DNA from 3 places in the Arthrobacter sp. AIWTK1 genome. Region 3 is predicted to be linked to each of the others. Evidence: riboswitches for the same ligand, from Rfam matches in the RefSeq annotation. Region 3 holds a riboswitch; each other region holds the start of a gene.
What was found. A riboswitch is a leader RNA that binds a small molecule or an ion and turns the genes downstream of it on or off. The one in region 3 is predicted to bind thiamine pyrophosphate.

Region 1 (5,746 bases), 1.6 Mb from region 3:
ATGAGTTATTCCAGCCTGCGAAACGCCGGAAACTGCCGTCAAGCTCACAGATTATTCATCCCGTGCGATATATCGGGTGGCGGCCGGGCCTATTGCTGCCCGAGGAACACCATATTCCAAGTCCCTGCGCCGACGGCGGCGGACACGGCCGCGGCGGCAATCAGCACTCCGCCGAGGACCACCCAGATGTCCAGGGTGCTGAACGTGGACTCACGTGCCCAGGTCCGCCGCGCACCGCCGAACCCCCGCGCCTCCATGGTGACGGCAAGCCGTGAGGCCCGGCGGACGGCCTGGACCAGGAGCCCGAAGCTCTGGCCCAGCATCGCCCGGAGGCGCTGCCCCGGACTCCCGTGGGAGCCCACACCGCGGGCGCGCCGGGCCATGCCGATCGTCTGCCATTCTTCGGCCATCAGCCCCACGAGCCGCATGGCGGCCAGGGTGCCCAGCACAAACCGGTGCGGCAGCTTCGCTTTCTGGGCGAGGGCGTCAGCGAGGTCGGTCGGGTCCGTGCAGCTCATCAGCAGCACCGCGGGGAGGGCGATTGCCAGCCCCCGCAGCAGGAATCCGAGCCCCAGCTCCAGCGAGCCTTCGCTGATGGACCAGATGCCGACGTCGAGCAGGATCCTTCCGCTGTCCGGTGCCAGGATCGAGGTGCTCCAGCCGCCCAGCGCAGCCGCCAGAATCAGCGGCCAGCCACGCTGCCAGAGCAACGCCACGGTCAGTCCGGCCAGCGGGAAGAGCAGCAGCTCAAAGGCCAGAGCAACGGAGGCGGACACCCAGTCGATGGACAGCGCCAGCACCACGGTCATCAGCATGACGACGGCGAACTTGGCCAGCGGATTGGCCCGGGTCAGCAGGGCGTGGTTCGACTGCAGGGTCAAGGCTTCCCTCATGGGGCAGCCACCTCCGGGTTGCGCAGTCCGGGCCGGCCGGGTTCCGGTGCATCAAGTTTCAGCTCGGTGCCGCCGAGGACGTCGCTGAACTCCTGGTCGTGGGTCACCGACACCACAGCGGTGCCGGCGTCGAGGAGTTCGGACAGGAAGGACGCCAGTTCCGCCCAGGTGTTGGCGTCCTGGCCGAACGTGGGCTCGTCGAGGATCAGCACCCGGGGATGGGCGGCCAGCACGGTGGCGACGGACAGCCTGCGCTTCTCCCCGCCCGAGAGCGTGTAGGGGTTCGCGTCCACCAGCTTGGTCAGCCGCAGCCGCTCCAGGAGTTCGTCCACGCGTTCCTCGCCGTGGCCCAGGTGCCGCGGGCCGAACATCAGCTCATCCAGCACCCGGCCGGTGACGAACTGGTGCTCCGGTTCCTGGAAAACGGTGCCGATCCGGGAGATCAGCTGCTCCGCTTTCCACTTGTACGGGTCGATCCCGGCGCCTTCGCTGAGGTCAACGGTGGCGGAAACCCTGCCCTCCACGGGCTGGAGCAGCCCGGCGAGGGTGAGGGCAAACGTGGACTTTCCGGAACCGTTGGGCCCGGTGACGGTCAGGGCCTGGCCGGCCCGGACCTGCGCCGTGATGCCGGTCTGCACCGGTACCGGAGGGACAGCCTTGAAGCGCCGCCGGCGGGGACGTTCGCGGGAGACGGCAAGGTTCTCGGCCGCCAACAGGAGGTTCCTGCCCCCGGGCGCCCCCGCCCCGTGCGCCCCCGGGTCACCGGCACCCGCAGAACCCTGCGCTCCGGTGCCGCCGGACCGCGCCCGGGTGGCGGGCACATACCCGGGAACCCAGACACCGGCGGCAACAAGCATGTCCCGGGCCTGTGCCAGGACCTGGTCCGGGGGCCCGTCCAGCAGCACCGCGGAGTCCGTGGCCGATCCGGGCTGCAGCACCACGATCCGGTCCACGAGGTCTTTCCAGACGCCCACGCGGTGTTCCACCACCACCAGTGTTGCCCCGGTTTTGTCCAGGCACCTGCCCACGGCGTCCCTGACCTCCAGGACGCCCGCAGGGTCCAGGTTGGCGGTGGGCTCGTCGAGGAGCAGCAGCCCCGGGCGCATGGCCAGGATGCCGGCGAGCGCCAGGCGCTGCTTCTGGCCGCCGGAGAGGGCCGACGTCGGGTGGTCCAGCGGCAGGTAAGCCAGGCCGACGTCGTCGAGCGCCTCGCCGACGCGCGCCCAGATGTCCGCGCGCGGCACAGCGAGGTTCTCGGCGCCGAAGGCGACGTCGTCCCCCACGCGGGAAAGGACCACCTGCGTCTCGGGGTCCTGCTGCATCAGGCCGGTCCGCCCCCGCTGGGCGCGGGGCGGAGCGCCGTCGATCAGCAGGGCGCCCGTCTCATCGGAGTCATCCGCATCCGGCGCGCCATCGTGATGGGCTCCGGCGTCGCTGTCGCCGAGCACCCCGGCGAGGGCGTGCAGCAGCGTGGATTTTCCCGCGCCGGAGGGACCCAGCAGCAGCACGCGTTCGCCCGGCTGAATGTCCAGGTCCAGGGCGCGGACGGCAGGCAGGGACCGGCCGGCATGCCGCCAGCCCCAGCCCCTTGCCGTGACCGCGGCCGGGCGGACGGTGTCGGAAGGCGTCATGAGCAATGTGCGTTCATCAGGAGAAGACGGGCTCCGCAGCTGCCTTGCGGGAGGCGAAGGAGCTCAGCACACCGGTCCTGGCGAGGCCGCGGGTGGCGAGCCAGGACAGGCCGCCGGCGATGACGGCGCCCGAGATGGCTGTGAAGATGATGTAGGCCAGCTTGTCGCCGGCAGCGTAGGCGATGTTCCAGCCCCAGGGCGCGAACGAGTCGTTCAGGCCGCAGAAGAGGCCTGCGGCGGCACCGGCCAGCAGCGAAACGGGCAGGTTGAACTTCTTGTAGACGAACACCGCGAAGATGATCTCCGCCCCCAGCCCCTGCACGAAGCCGGAGAACAGCACTGACGCTCCGTACTGCGAGCCCATGATCAGTTCACCGGTGGCGGCGACAGTTTCGCAGAACAGGGCGGCTCCGGGCTTGCGGATGATCAGCATGCCCAGGACGGCGGGAATCATCCAGCCGCCGGCGATGAGGCCGGTCAGCGGCGGGTAGACGGCGTTCATGGGCGGCGACACTGCGGCGGCTCCCTGGGACCAGGCCCAGAAGATGACGCCGCCGGCCACTGCGATCAACGCGGCAACCACTATGTCCACCACACGCCAGCTGTACTTGCTGTTGCCAAGCGACTGCTTGGCGGTAATTCCAGTCATTTTTCTTCCTCCTGAGGTACAGGAGGGGAGAGTGTTCCCCGGGCGCTCCACGGCTTCCGCCGCCTGCTGCCGGACACTCTGAGAACTCGACTCCCTTGCGCCGGTACTAACCGGATCAGGTTCGAGGGTCTGCGGCTGTCCGCACTCTCAGCGCCCGCCTCCGGTTCCCTGGACTCTTCCAGTGATGGCCGACGGCGACGCTCCCCTGTCGTATCAATTCGCCCTTATGGGCGTGGATCAGTTTACACCCGCGGGGCTGCGAAATCCCGGGGCGGGTGTCACAATGCGCGGTGATCCGGGCGGGTTGATGCGGTTAGGCTAGGGGAAGCCCTGTTTCCGTCGTTTCCCACCTGTTAGGGGTACTGGAGTGAGTTTTTTCATCAAGCTGCTTGGAACCGGAGTGAGCCTGCTGGCCGGATTCGCCGGCACGAAGGCCGTTGACGTCGTCTGGGAAAAGATCACCGGCCGTAAGCCGCCCAAGGGCGACAAGGACGACGTCCCCACCACCCTGCGCAGCGCCCTGACCTTTGCACTGATTTCGGCCGCTGTCAGCGCCATCATCCAGGTCCTGGCCAACCGGGGCACGCAGCGTGCCATCACCCGCTTCGCCAAGAGCCAGGACATCGTTTAGTCCCTCAAGGGCCGCCGCTAGGCCGGGCCGTCGTCCTCGTCGGCGGCCCGCTTGGCGGCCGCTTTCTTGTCTGCCGCCTTCAGCACCACAGCTTCCAGCTCGTCGGTGGTAAGCAGTTCCTTGTGCAGGTGCTTGGTGCGGTAGCCGGCCCTGCCCACCATGTGCGCGGACACCGGGACGGTGAGCACCTGGAAGATCCACGCCACGAACAGCACGGGCCACACCCACCAGGTCCGCAGCTGCAGGCCCACCGAGGCAAGCAGCAGGAAGAGCCCCAGCACCTGCGGCTTGGTGGCGGCGTGCATCCTGCTCATCAGGTCGGGGAAGCGCAACAGGCCGATAGCCGCACCGAGGGACATCAGGGCGCCTACCACCATGAAGACGGCGGACACCGCGTCAACGATGGTGTCCACGGCGGAGGGTTCAGGATTCATTGGGCTGCTCCCGCCTGTCGGCCACGAAGCGCGCCACGGTCACGGACCCGATGAAACCGATGATGGACAGCGCCACGAGCAGCATGAGGTTGTTCAGGTGCCTGTTGACGGCCATGTCTATGCAGAGCGTGGCCCCGATAATGGCCAGCAATACGTCCGAGGCCAGCACCCGGTCCAGCAGGGACGGCCCGATGGCGATCCGGACGATGGCTCCGGCTGCCGCCAGGGACAGGATCACGGCCGTTATGGTCAGGACGATTTCCATCATGCGCCCACTTCCTCTTTCAGTGCGGCCAGTTCCTCGCGGGTGCCCATGATCCTGATCAACGCTGCCTCGGCATCCCGGACCTCCTTGCGCAGGTTCGCAATGTCCTCCCCGCTCCGCACGTTGAGCCCGTGGACGTAGAGCGTCGACGTGGAGCGGTCCACCTCCACCACCAGCGAGCCCGGGATCAGCGAGAGGACATGGCCCGTGGCTGTCACCATCAGGTCCGAGTGGCTCCGCAACTGGACGGCGACGACGGCGTTGCTCACCTTCGGCCCCCGGGCCAGGGCCAGGAAGAGTACCTGGAAGCTGGCGGCCACCACCTTGCCGAGGAAAACGATCGCGAACGGGACGGCCCGCACAATGCTGAACCTGCCGCCCAGTTCCACCGGGGGCAGGTAGAACAGCCGCGCCACCACTACGGCGATGAGCGCACCGAACAGCAGGTTTCCGGGGCTGAAGTCCTGCCAGAGGGCACCCCAGACAAACACCAGCCACACGAGGAGCGGCAGTTCCTGCCGGATGGAAATCCGTCGGCGGTTCATTTCTGTCCCTCCTGCTGCGCGGGCTCAGGCTGCGCGATCGGGGGCACGGGGGCGTTTTCACCCAGGACCGCCTGGATGTAGGAGGACCTGTCCAGCATTTCCACCGCGGACTGGTCTGCCACCCGGAACAGCGGGCCGGCGAACACGGTGAGTGCGACGCCGAAAGCCACCAGCCCCAGAGTCGACCCCACCATGGTGCGCGGCAGGAGCGTGACGTTGCGTTTGCCGGCACGGTCGCCGGTGTCGGAGTCCTCCGGGGGCGCCAGCAGCACGGGGTCGGGGTTTTCGGCGTCCTCGGGCTTGCGCCAGAACGCGCGGTTCCACACCCGGGCAATGGCCAGGAGCGTGAGCAGGCTGGTCAGGACGCCGCCGATCACCAGGGCGTAGGCAAGCGGGGTGCCCAGCTGAACACCGGCCTGCAGCAATCCGAGCTTGCCCAGGAAACCCGAGAACGGCGGGATTCCGGCCAGGTTCATGGCGGGAACGAAGAACAGCAGGGCAAGCATCGGGGACAGCTTGGCCAGGCCGGCAACCCGGTCGATCGACGAGCTCCCGCCGCGGCGTTCGATCAGGCCGGTGACCAGGAACAGGCTGGTCTGGATGGTGATGTGGTGGGCCACGTAGAACACGGCCGCACCAAGTCCTGCCACGGAGGACATCGCCAGCCCGAACACCATGTAGCCGATATGGCTCACCAG
Region 2 (5,746 bases), 340 kb from region 3:
GCATGTTCAGGCTGGCGCCGCCACGCAGCCTCTCGAGTTCCACCCGCTTGAGGCCCACCTCCCGGAGGAGCTGGAGGACGGGGGTGGCACTGCCGGAATCCAGCTCGGCCTGGACGCCCTTGTAGCTGAGTTTCGCCCGGCTCCGGATCCTGGCCCGGCGCACCAGCACTGATTCCACCCTGGCTGCCGTGTCCAGGTCGAACTCCCACACGAAAGCGGCGCACAACTGGCCGGCAAGCAGGCTGCCGGCCTGCTCGCTGATGACTTCCGGGTGAAGCGGAATCCGACCGTCCGGGGCGTAGAACGTCTGCCCCCGGCGGCGCGTCTCGGCGTCGAGCGATCCGCCCGGTGCCACAAAGGACGGCACGTCGGCGATGGCGTAGAAGACCTTGTACCCGTCGCCTGACCGCTCGATGAAGAGGGCCTGGTCCAGGTCGGTGGAGGACGCAGGATCTATGGTCACAAAGCCCACATCGGTGAGGTCCAGGTCCGGCATCTTGTGCTCCGCGATGGCCGCCAGCGCGTCCTGCAGGACATCCTCGGGAAAGGGTCCGGGCAGCTCCAGTTCCGTGCGGAGCGAATTCAGCGCTTCGGCCAGCCGGTTGGTCTGTTCATGGACACTTGGAGTCAGGCGATGATGTGACACGAAAGTCAGATTAGCTCGATTTGCGCCATTAGTCTTGGACGATGAGCTCAACCCCGGCTGACACCGCTCGTTACAACCGCTTCGTCGCAGACCTGTTCGGGATGATGGCCTACGGAGAGCTGTCAGCTTTCGAGAGGTTCTCCGCTGACGCGCGGTATTCGCCCACCCTCCACGACCGTGCCGTGCTCGGCACGATTGCCGTGGTGGAGTTCCGGCACTACGAACTGGTGAGCGCCCGCCTCGAGGCCATGGGGATCGATGCCGAGGACGCCATGCTGCCTTTCCAGGCAGCCGTGGACCATTTCCATTCGCGGACGCGCCCGGCCGACTGGTACGAGTCGCTGATGAAGGCCTACGTGATCGACACAGTCTCTGCCGACTTCTACCGGGCCATCTCCCGCTACGTTGACGCCGGCACGCGCGAACTCATCGAACAGATCCAGGCCTCCGATGAGACAACGGAGGTTCTCCGTGAACGGCTCAGGGGCGCCCTCGCCGATGATCCCAGGCTCGCTTCCAGGCTGGCTCTGTGGGGCCGGCGGCTGCTGGGCGAAGCACTGACCCAGGCGCAGCGCGTCAGCTACGAGCATGCGTTCCTGGGAAGCCTGATCGGCGGCGAGGACAGCGCCGCAGCCAAGGAACAGGTCAGCGGGCTGATCGCCGGCCTCGCGGAGAAGCACGCCAAGCGGATGACGCAGCTCGGCCTGACGGGATAGTCAGGAGGCGCCGGCGTCGAGCGCTGCCAGCAGCGATTGCGCGGCCGCGGCGGGGTCGTTGGCCTCGGTGATGGCCCGGACCACCACGATGCGCCGCGCCCCTGCATCAACCACCTGCTCCACATTGCCCAGGTCGATGCCGCCGATGGCGAACCACGGCAGCGGCCCGTCCCCGGTCTCGCCGGCAGCTGTTGCGGCAGTTGTTGTGCCGGCGGCCTGCGCCGCGTACCGGACCAGGTCGAGGCCGACGGCGGCGCGGCCCGGCTTCGTGGGAGTGGCCCACACCGGCCCGACGCAGAAGTAATCCAGTCCGCCGGGACCGCGGGATGCGCCGATGGCGGCGTCGATCTGGCCGGGGCTGTGCGTTGACATGCCGACCACTGCTTCATTGCCAAGGAACTTCCGGGCCGAGGCCAGGGGGAGGTCCTTCTGTCCGATGTGGAGCACCGGCGCGCCGGAGAGCGAGGCGATGTCCGCGCGGTCGTTGACTGACCAAAGACGGCCGTGGCGGCGGGCTGCGGCCTCCAGCACCTCGAGCAACTCGAGCTCTTCGGCCGCTTCCAGGTTCTTGTCCCGGAGCTGGATGATGTCAACGCCGCCGGCGTAGGCGGCATCGACGAAGTTGGCGAAATCGCCCCGGTCCGTGCGGGCGTCAGTGCAGAGGTACAGGCGGGCGTCGGTCAGGAGAGCTTGCTCGGTCATGGCTCAAGCCTAGTTCCCCTAAACTGGGTGGGTACCGCGGGAGCCCGCCGCAGCTGTCACAAAGCTGCCGGGCTGAGAGGGCGTCAGAGCCGACCGCTTGACCTGATCCGGTTAGTACCGGCGTAGGGAAGGATGACAATGACCCCGCAATCCCCAACAGGGCACCCTGCCACGCGCAGCCGCGACGAGCGCAGCCCGGACATCCGCGCCGACGTCGCCGTGATCGGCGGGGGAATCATCGGCCACGGCATCGCCTGGGAGGCCCGGCAGTCCGGCAGGTCCGTGGTGATCATCGACGACGCACCGGGGATGGGGGCGAGCTGGGCCGCCGCGGGTATGCTGGCGCCGGTCAGCGAACTTCACTACCAGGAGGAAGACCTCCTGGAACTCATGCTCCACTCCTCGGGGCTATGGCCGGCCTTCGCGGCGGGCCTGGAATCCGCGGGTGCTTCCCGGGAACCCGGCGCCGGCGGCTCAGGCACCGGTTACCTCACGACGTCGACCCTCGCCGTGGGCGCCGACGCCGCCGACCGCCGGGCGCTCGCCGACCTGCGCGGAGTCCAGAAGTCCAGCGGCCTCACGGTGGAGCCGCTGACAGTCAGGGAAGCCCGGGCACGGGAGCCGCTGCTGAGCCCTGGAATATCCTGCGCCTTCGAGATTCCGGCCGACCATCAGGTGGATCCGCGCAAGCTCCTTGCCGTGATCTCGGATTCCCTGCCGGGGTCCGTCGTACGTGAGCGGGCCGCCGGCCTGCTCCGGGAGGACGGGCGCGTCATCGGCGTCAGCCTGGCTGGAGGAGGCGCCGTGCACGCAAGCGAAACCGTCATCGCCAACGGGCTGGAATCCGCATCGCTGGGCGGACTGCCATCCGGGCTTCAGCTGCCGCTCCGCCCCGTGTACGGCGATATCCTGCGCCTGCGCGTCCCCGCCTACCTGCAGCCCCTGGTGACGTCAACAGTCAGGGGGATGGTCCATGGAGTTCCCGTTTACATCGTGCCCCGGCAGGACGGCACCGTGGTGATCGGGGCCACGCAACGCGAAGATGCGCTCTCCGGAGCGGGCACTGAAGCTGCCGCTACCGGGCCTGCAGGAACCGCTACACCGGCAGGTTCAGCCGTTTCCGCCGGGGGCGTGTACCAGCTGCTGCGCGACGCGCAGGTACTGGTTCCCGCCGTCGCCGAACTGGAACTGCTGGAAGCCACGGCGAGGGCCCGTCCGGGAACGCCGGACAATGCGCCGCTGCTGGGCCGCGCAGCGGACGCCGCAACCGGCCGGGATGTTGGGGGGCTCATCATTGCCACCGGATTCTTCCGGCACGGCGTGCTGCTGACTCCTGCGGCCGCGTCCATCTGCAGGCAGCTGATGGACGGCGCCGCCGATCCTCGCTGGGCGCCGTTCCGGCCCGACCGGTTTTCCCGCCCTGCGTCAACACCGGCAACGCGGGCAACGCCCGCGCACACCGTCACAATTGACCCGAACAAGGAAACAGCATGAACATCACACTGAACGGCACCGCACATGCGGTGGACGACGGCGCGTCCGTCACCACGCTCGTCAGCCAGGTCACCGGCCGGAATCTCGCTCCCAACGGGCAGGCTGCCGACGGCCAAAAACTGGGCGTTGCGGTAGCGCGGAATTCCGAGGTGGTGCCGCGCAGCCAGTGGTTCGTCACGGCACTCGCCGAGGGCGACGACGTCGAACTCGTTACCGCAGTACAGGGAGGTTGAGCATCATGGCAGGAACAACGGTTGCCGGTGCGGCAGGGACAGCGCAGCAGGCGGCGGATCCCTTCATTGTGGACGGTGTCGCGCTGGGATCGCGGCTGATCATGGGCACCGGCGGAGCGCCCAGCCTCGACGGACTGGGGGCGGCCCTGATCGCTTCGGGCACGGAGCTGACCACGGTGGCCATGCGCCGCTACTCGCCGGCCGAAACAGGCTCGCTGTTCCAGCTCCTGGTGGACCACAACATCCGGGTCCTGCCCAATACGGCCGGCTGCTTTACCGCACGGGACGCCGTGATGACGGCGGAACTCGCGCGGGAGGCCCTGGAAACGGACTGGGTGAAGCTGGAAGTGATTGCGGACGAGCACACCCTACTCCCGGACGCCGTGGAATTGGTGGACGCCACCGAGCAACTGGTGAACCGCGGGTTCAAGGTGTTCGCCTACACGAATGACGACCCCGTGCTGGCGCTGCGGCTGGAGAACCTCGGCGCCACCGCTGTGATGCCGCTCGGATCACCGATCGGCACCGGGCTCGGGATCCTGAACCCGCACAACATCGAACTCATCGTCTCCAGGGCATCCGTTCCCGTGGTGCTGGACGCCGGTATAGGCACGGCATCCGACGCCGCGCTCGCCATGGAACTGGGCTGTGACGCGGTGCTGCTGGCTACGGCAGTGACCCGGGCGCAGAATCCGGCGATGATGGGGGAGGCCTTCAAACACGCCGTCATCGCAGGTAGGCTGGCGAGGGCGGCAGGACGGATTCCACGCCGCGAGCACGCTCTGGCGTCCTCGGCCATGGAAGGCCGGGCGGAGTTCCTGTAGGCGGACCATCCAAGGAGCAGCGGTGACCGGCAAGGAAGACATTCTTACCCAACCCCAGATCGACGCCGCCCTGGCGGAACTTCCGGACTGGCGGTACCGGCTCGGTGGGCTGGTTTCCGTCTTTAAGACGCCGACGGCGGCCGCTGCGCTTGAGCTGATTGCCGCCGTCGGGCGCCTGGCAGAGGAACAAAACCACCATCCGGACCTGGACTGGCGCTATAACAGGGTGTTCATCCGCTTCACTTCACACGACGCCGGCACCCAGGTGACGCAACGTGACGTCGCCGCCGCCGCGGCCGTCAGCCGGGCAGCCGCTGCTGCGTCGGCGGCAGCGGAGCCCGGCAACGCCTAAGCGCCCGAGCCGCAGCAATCAGAGCCGCAGCGCGGCTGTGAGTTCCTTCGTGTCATGCAGGGCACGCTTCCGGCCCAGGTACACCGCGGCGGCGAGTGCCGCCCCGGTGCCCAGGACCATGGGCAGCACCCACGGAATCCACGTCAGGCCGGGCTGGTAACCAAGTCCTGCTGCCATGAAGATGATCCAGCTCAGCATCCCCACGGCAGTGGCCACGCCCGCAGGCACGGCGATGCCGTACTTCGCATGCCGCCGGTCGTTGGCCCAGACAACAAAGCCTGCGGCCACGGTGACGAGGGCCACGATTACCAGGGAAAGCATTCGGCGAACTCCTTGCTGCAGAGCGGGACGGGTCCAGGTGAAGCGGCGGCCTAGAGCTGGCCGAAACCGACGCGGCGGGCTTCCTCGGCGCCGATCTCGACGTAGCCCAGGACGTTGGCGGGAATGATGACCACACGGCCCTTTTCGTCAGTCAGGCGCAGTTCGGCGCCCTTGGCGATGGATTCCCCAACGAGCTTTGCCACATCGTCAGCATCCTGAGCCGATTCCAGCACAATTTCGCGGCCAATGTTCTGAATGCCGATCTTTACTTCCACAGCGAGGCCTCCCAGCCAATCAAAGTTCTAAAGGTGTTCTCTATTTGTAGTCTAGGTTTCCTTGGGGAAGCGCGAGATTCCGCGCCAAGCTAAACGATAGATCAGGTCGCTGGCCACATCGAGGTCCAGGTTCCCGTCGGTTTCGAGCCAGTACCGTGCACTGACCTGCGCCATGCCGGCAAG
Region 3 (5,746 bases):
ATCATTAACGGCTCGCGCCGCGCACGCATCGCCAAGGGTTCGGGCATGCACGTATCGGACGTCAACGGCCTGCTGGAGCGGTTCGCCCAGGCGCAAAAGATGATGAAGAAGATGGCTGCGGGCGGCGGAATGCCCGGCATGCCTGGAATGCCCGGTATGGGCGGCGGCGGAGCAGCCCGCAAGGGCGCCAAGAACGCGCCCAAGAAAAAGGCCAAGTCCGGCAATCCGGCCAAGGCCGCGCAGGAGTTGCGTGATGCCGAGGCCCGCCGCGCGAGCGCCGGCAAGGCGCTTCCCACCGGGGCCGCCTTCGGTCAGCAGGGCGCGGACTTCGATCCGTCGCAGCTGAACCTGCCCAAGGGCTTCGACAAGTTCCTCGGCGGGAGCAAGTAGTTCCAGGCGTAGCGGTTTTCCGCACGGTTACTTTGGCTGCAGGCAGGTTCAATGTCGCGGCCGAATTGTCCGGCCATTGCCATAGGGTTGGTGCATGTTTAAGCAGCGCGTAGTGTTCGTCCACGGTTCGGGGGCCTTCGGGTCGGCCGCCTGGCCCAAGCAACACGGCATGGCCTTGGCCTATGACGCACTGTTTTTGCGCCGCCACGGCTTTGACGTCTCAGCGGAACCGGTCGAATCGGACTTCCACGTCGACGCCGCCATTGTGCTGGGCGCCTTGGCGGACGAGGGCCGGGGCGCTGCCGGCGGTCATGTGGTGGCCCACGCCCAGGGCGCCATTGCGGCCATGATGGCGGCCGTGGAACGCCCGGACCTGGTGCACTCGCTCACCCTCGTGGAACCTGCCTGCCTCTCCCTGACGGCCGAACTGCCCGCGACTGCCGCGCACCGCGCACTGATGCAGCCGTTGTTTGATGTCCGGCACCAGCTCGGCGACGACGACTTCCAGCGGGAATTCGTCCGGCGGGCATTTTCCGTGCACAGTGATGGGCCGTCCACACCGGAAGCACTCAACGCCGCCCGCCGGCTTCGGCTGCAGGCGCCTCCGTGGGAAGCGCCGCTGCAGATCGTGCCGGGCGTCCCCACGCTCGTGCTCACCGGCGGCTGGGAGCCGCTCTACGAGGAGATCGCCGGCTACCTGCGCGAAACCGGTGCCCTGCACCGCGTTGCCGCGGGCGGACACCGGCCCCAGGACTCGGTGGAGGGTGACCGGCTTATCCGGTCATTCATCGCAGAAGTCAGCAGGCGTCAGCACTCACAGGCGTCGTAGCGGAACCGTCACCCGTCGCTGCATTGTTCCGGCCCGGACGCCCGGGGGCTGGAACCTGCAGTTCGGGAAGGTAGACCTTGCCGCCGGCTGCCAGGAATTCGTTGCTCTTTTCGCGCATGCCTGCCGCCATCTCGGCAAGCGCCGCCTGGGCCTCGGCTGAGCCGTATTCGTCCCGGATGTCCTGGCTGATGCGCATGGAGCAGAACTTGGGCCCGCACATCGAGCAGAAATGCGCAGTTTTGGCCGGTTCCGCGGGGAGCGTCTCGTCATGGAAGGCTTCGGCGGTGACCGGGTCCAGCGACAGGGCGAATTGGTCCCGCCAGCGGAATTCAAACCTGGCCTTGGACAGGGCGTCGTCACGTTCATGCGCGCCGGGGTGGCCCTTGGCGAGGTCGGCGGCATGGGCGGCGATCTTGTAGGTGATCACACCGGTTTTCACATCGTCCTTGTTCGGCAGCCCCAGGTGTTCCTTGGGCGTGACGTAGCAGAGCATGGCCGTGCCGTAGCGGGCGATTTCCGTGGCGCCGATGGCGGAGGTGATGTGGTCGTAGCCGGGGGCTATGTCCGTGACCAGCGGCCCCAGCGTGTAGAACGGTGCTCCCTTGCAGAGTTCCTGCTGGCGTTCCACGTTTTCGCGGACAAGGTGGAACGGCACGTGGCCCGGTCCTTCCACCATCACCTGCACTTCGAACTCCCAGGCGCGCTGCGTCAGTTCGGCCAAGGTATCCAGCTCGGCGAACTGGGCGGCGTCGTTCGCGTCCGCTGTTGCACCGGGCCGCAGCCCGTCGCCCAGCGAGAATGCGACGTCGTACTTGGCGAAAATTTCGCACAGCTCGTCGAAGTGCGTGTACAGGAAGTTCTCCTGGTGGTGGGCCAGGCACCAGCCGGCCATGATGGAGCCGCCGCGGGAGACGATGCCGGTCACCCGGTTGGCGGTCAACGGAACGTAGCGCAGGAGCACGCCCGCGTGGATGGTCATGTAGTCCACCCCCTGCTCGCACTGCTCGATCACGGTGTCACGGAAGATCTCCCAGGTGAGCTTGTTGGCCTCACCGTTGACCTTCTCCAGGGCCTGGTAGATGGGGACGGTGCCAATCGGCACGGGGGAGTTGCGGATGATCCACTCACGGGTGGTGTGGATGTCATCGCCGGTGGACAGATCCATCACGGTGTCGGCGCCCCACTGGGTGGCCCATTGCAGTTTGTCGACTTCCTCCGCGATGGAGCTCGTGACGGCCGAGTTGCCGATGTTGGCGTTGATCTTCACGAGGAAGGCCTTGCCGATGATCATCGGCTCGGACTCCGGGTGGTTGATGTTGTTGGGGATGATGGCGCGGCCGGCAGCCACTTCGCTGCGCACCAGCTCCACGTCGCAGTTTTCGCGGAGGGCCACGAACTGCATCTCCGGCGTCACCACGCCCTGCCGGGCGTAATGCATTTGCGTGACGGTCCTGCCCTCGACGGCGCGGCGTGGCACCGGCTGCGCGCCCTTCCACTCCGCGGAGGCGGCACCGCGGCGCACGGCAGACCTGCCGTCGTCGAGCAGGTTCCGTCCCCGGCCGCTGTACGGCTCGGTATCGGCCCTGGATTCAATCCACGGCGTCCTGAACGGTTCCAGCCCCACCACGGGGTCGCTTCCGGGCCCGGCGGTCCGGTACACGCGGAACGGCGGGTTGGCTGCCCCGCCCGGCGATTCCTCCAAGGCAATCTCGGTCACGGGCACCCGGATCCCCGCTCCGTCGTCAGTCACGAACGCCAGCGAGTGGGACTTCAGGGACTGCGCTTCGGCAGGGCCCGGGTTGCCGGCTGCGGACTCGTTTTGGGCAGGGGTCAGCTGTGTTTCTTGTGTATTCACCGAATACTCACTTCCTTCGCCGGCATTACCCGGACAGGTTCAACGGTCGCAGGCCGCGTCAGCCCGATCTCAGCCCTTGCAGGGGCACCCGTGTGGTCGTAGACGAAGCTACCATAGGGCCGGTTCGGGTCCCTGTCACATGGCGGTCACATCAGCGCCGCCGGACGGCCGGTCTAGGCTTGGACCATGAACGGCATCATCGAATTCAGCGGGACCGTGCTCACCGCCCCGGACCAGGAACGCCACGGCCTCTGGGCTGTGGACGGCAAGCTGACATTCTCTCGGCCGGCCGCTCCGCCCGACGCGGTGCTGGACGGCTGGGTCCTGCCGGGCCTGGTGGATGCGCACTGCCACATCGGGCTTGGACCCGCGGGCGATGTTCCCGAGTCCCTCGCCGAAGAGCAGGCCGTCACTGACCGGAACGCCGGCACACTGCTCGTCCGCGATGCCGGCGCCGTCCACGACACACGCTGGCTCCAGCAGCGTCCGGAGCTGCCCCGGATCATCCGGGCCGGCCGCCACATTGCCAGGACGCAGCGCTACCTTCGGGGACTCGCCGTCGAAGTTGAGCCGGACGGCCTCGTCGAGGCCGTGCGGAAGCAGGCGCTGGCGGGCGACGGCTGGGTCAAGCTCGTAGGGGACTGGATCGACCGCGGTGCCGGCGATCTCGCGCCGTCGTTCCCTGCCGCAGTGGTGCGGGACGCTGTCCGCGCAGCCCATGATGAAGGCGCCAGGGTGACGGCGCACTGTTTCGCCGAGGACACGCTGGATGACATGCTCGACGCCGGCATCGACTGCATCGAACATGGAACCGGCCTGCTGCCGCGGCATATACCCCGTTTCGTGGAGCAGCGCGTACCCATCGTTCCCACGTTGATCAACATTGCGACGTTCCCGGACATCGCTGCCCGTGCGAATGCGAAGTTTCCGGTGTACGCGGCGCACATGCAGGCGCTCTGGGAGCGGCGGAACGAGAGAATTCTCGAAGCCTTCGAAGCCGGCGTGGCGATCTACGCCGGGACCGATGCCGGCAGCGTCATCAGCCACGGCAGGATCGTGGACGAGATCCATGCGCTCCACGCCGCCGGCCTGCCCGCTGCGTCAGCCCTGGACGCCGCATCCTGGGCTGCGCGTGAGTGGCTGGGAGCGCCCGGCATCGCCGAAGGCGCCAGCGCCGACGTCATACTGTGCGAACTGGACCCCAGGGTCAACCCGGCAACACTGCGGGACCTCAACCACATCGTTCTTCGGGGGCGGCAGCTCCGCTAGGAATAAATTGAAGCTTCAAGTAATTTACTCTATGTAAGCGTCGCCGGTCACCGGCGGCCACGTATCGGGAGTTTGGAGTTGCCATGACCACGGAATCCAGCAGCAAGGACCTGCTGCCCGCCGATCTCGCCATGGGCACGGTGATGCTCAAAGTGGGCGACATGAAGCTCATGACGGACTACTACCAGCGGGCGCTCGGGCTGGAGGCCGTGGCTGAGCAGGACGGCGGCGTGTACCTTGGCCGCCGGGGCACGCCCTTGGTCCACCTGGCGCCGGCCCCCGGCCTCAACCTCCCGGCCCGCGGCGAGGCCGGGCTGTTCCACACGGCACTCCTCTTCGAGGACCGGCCGTCGCTCGCGGCCACGGTGGCCTCTGCCGCCCGGTATGAGCCGCGGCTGTTCACCGGAAGCGCAGACCACCTCGTCAGTGAGGCCTTCTACTTCAACGATCCCGAGGGGAACGGCATCGAGCTGTACTGGGACCGTCCCCGCAGCGACTGGTCCTGGGAGGGGACCAATGTGGTCATGGACAGCCTTGCCCTGCCGCCGCAGCGCTTCCTCCAGGACTTCCTGAGCGAGGAGGCGGTGAGCGGGCAGCGCGAGGCCGCGGCCGGCGTCGGGCACGTCCACCTGCAAGTGGGTGATGTCCAGTCGGCGCACGACTTCTACGTGGGCACCCTCGGTTTCGAGAAGACTGCCGGATGGCACGGGCAGGCCCTGTTCGTCTCGGCCGGCGGCTACCACCACCACATGGCCATGAACGTCTGGAACAGCAGGGGTGCCGGACCCCGCAAGGACACGCTGGGGCTGGGTGAAGTCCTGATCGAGGTGCCGGGAACGGACGACGTCGGTGCCCTCGCCGACCGCTTGCGCGTTGCCGGAGTGGCCTCGCACCACACCGGAACCGAATTGCAGTTCGAGGATCCGTGGCGCAACCGGATCCGCGTCGCCGTCCGCTGAGGCGGCGCTGACCTGCGCGTCCTTCTGGGTTAGGCTGAACCCGGAAGTCCGGGGCAGCTGCGAAGCTGGCTGCCGGACCATCACGCCGCCGATCGAATGAGGATCATTTCCATGGGTTTTACCGAAATCTTTGTTTCCACCCACGACGGGGCACTTAAGCGCGCGGCGGCTCTCGACGGCGGGGGCCCTGCCGCTCCGGACGCGCTTCGGATTCCGGATATCAGCGATTTCGAGATCGAGCAGCTGGGAGATCTGGCCGGAGCGGCAGTGCACGCATCGGGCGCCGATTACGAGCTCGCCATGGTGGACGTAGCCAGCGATTCCCTCCTCGGAGTGCCGGCCGCCATGGTCCGGGCGCTCGCGGACCTCCTCAGCTACGAAACCGAAGGGGAGGGCGATGTCCTGGAGGACGTGGCCGCCCGGTGGGCGGCCGAAGAGGACATG

Region 1: linked by a shared signal. The riboswitch ahead of AC1MDG_RS19995 (ECF transporter S component) and the one ahead of thiC (phosphomethylpyrimidine synthase ThiC) in region 3 are both predicted to bind thiamine pyrophosphate.
Region 2: linked by a shared signal. The riboswitch ahead of thiO (glycine oxidase ThiO) and the one ahead of thiC (phosphomethylpyrimidine synthase ThiC) in region 3 are both predicted to bind thiamine pyrophosphate.

What each region holds. Positions count from the first base shown of each region.
Region 1 is NZ_CM155287.1:4,352,701-4,358,446, forward strand. It holds gene AC1MDG_RS19985 (energy-coupling factor transporter transmembrane component T family protein) at 90-893, opposite strand; gene AC1MDG_RS19990 (ABC transporter ATP-binding protein) at 890-2,524, opposite strand; gene AC1MDG_RS19995 (ECF transporter S component) at 2,541-3,173, opposite strand; TPP riboswitch at 3,248-3,390, opposite strand; gene AC1MDG_RS20000 (DUF4235 domain-containing protein) at 3,541-3,804, shown strand; gene mnhG (monovalent cation/H(+) antiporter subunit G) at 3,822-4,238, opposite strand; gene AC1MDG_RS20010 (MrpF/PhaF family protein) at 4,228-4,506, opposite strand; gene AC1MDG_RS20015 (Na+/H+ antiporter subunit E) at 4,503-5,048, opposite strand; gene AC1MDG_RS20020 (Na+/H+ antiporter subunit D) at 5,045-5,746, opposite strand, start outside.
Region 2 is NZ_CM155287.1:3,056,654-3,062,399, reverse strand. It holds gene AC1MDG_RS14060 (RNB domain-containing ribonuclease) at 1-646, opposite strand, end outside; gene AC1MDG_RS14055 (ferritin-like domain-containing protein) at 688-1,362, shown strand; gene thiE (thiamine phosphate synthase) at 1,363-2,064, opposite strand; TPP riboswitch at 2,091-2,210, shown strand; gene thiO (glycine oxidase ThiO) at 2,203-3,558, shown strand; gene thiS (sulfur carrier protein ThiS) at 3,555-3,791, shown strand; gene AC1MDG_RS14035 (thiazole synthase) at 3,797-4,615, shown strand; gene AC1MDG_RS14030 (4a-hydroxytetrahydrobiopterin dehydratase) at 4,638-4,967, shown strand; gene AC1MDG_RS14025 (hypothetical protein) at 4,986-5,288, opposite strand; gene AC1MDG_RS14020 (DUF3107 domain-containing protein) at 5,339-5,563, opposite strand; gene AC1MDG_RS14015 (TetR/AcrR family transcriptional regulator) at 5,615-5,746, opposite strand, start outside.
Region 3 is NZ_CM155287.1:2,714,982-2,720,727, reverse strand. It holds gene ffh (signal recognition particle protein) at 1-390, shown strand, start outside; gene AC1MDG_RS12535 (alpha/beta fold hydrolase) at 485-1,219, shown strand; gene thiC (phosphomethylpyrimidine synthase ThiC) at 1,188-3,074, opposite strand; TPP riboswitch at 3,069-3,176, opposite strand; gene AC1MDG_RS12525 (amidohydrolase family protein) at 3,261-4,343, shown strand; gene AC1MDG_RS12520 (VOC family protein) at 4,427-5,302, shown strand; gene AC1MDG_RS12515 (hypothetical protein) at 5,414-5,746, shown strand, end outside.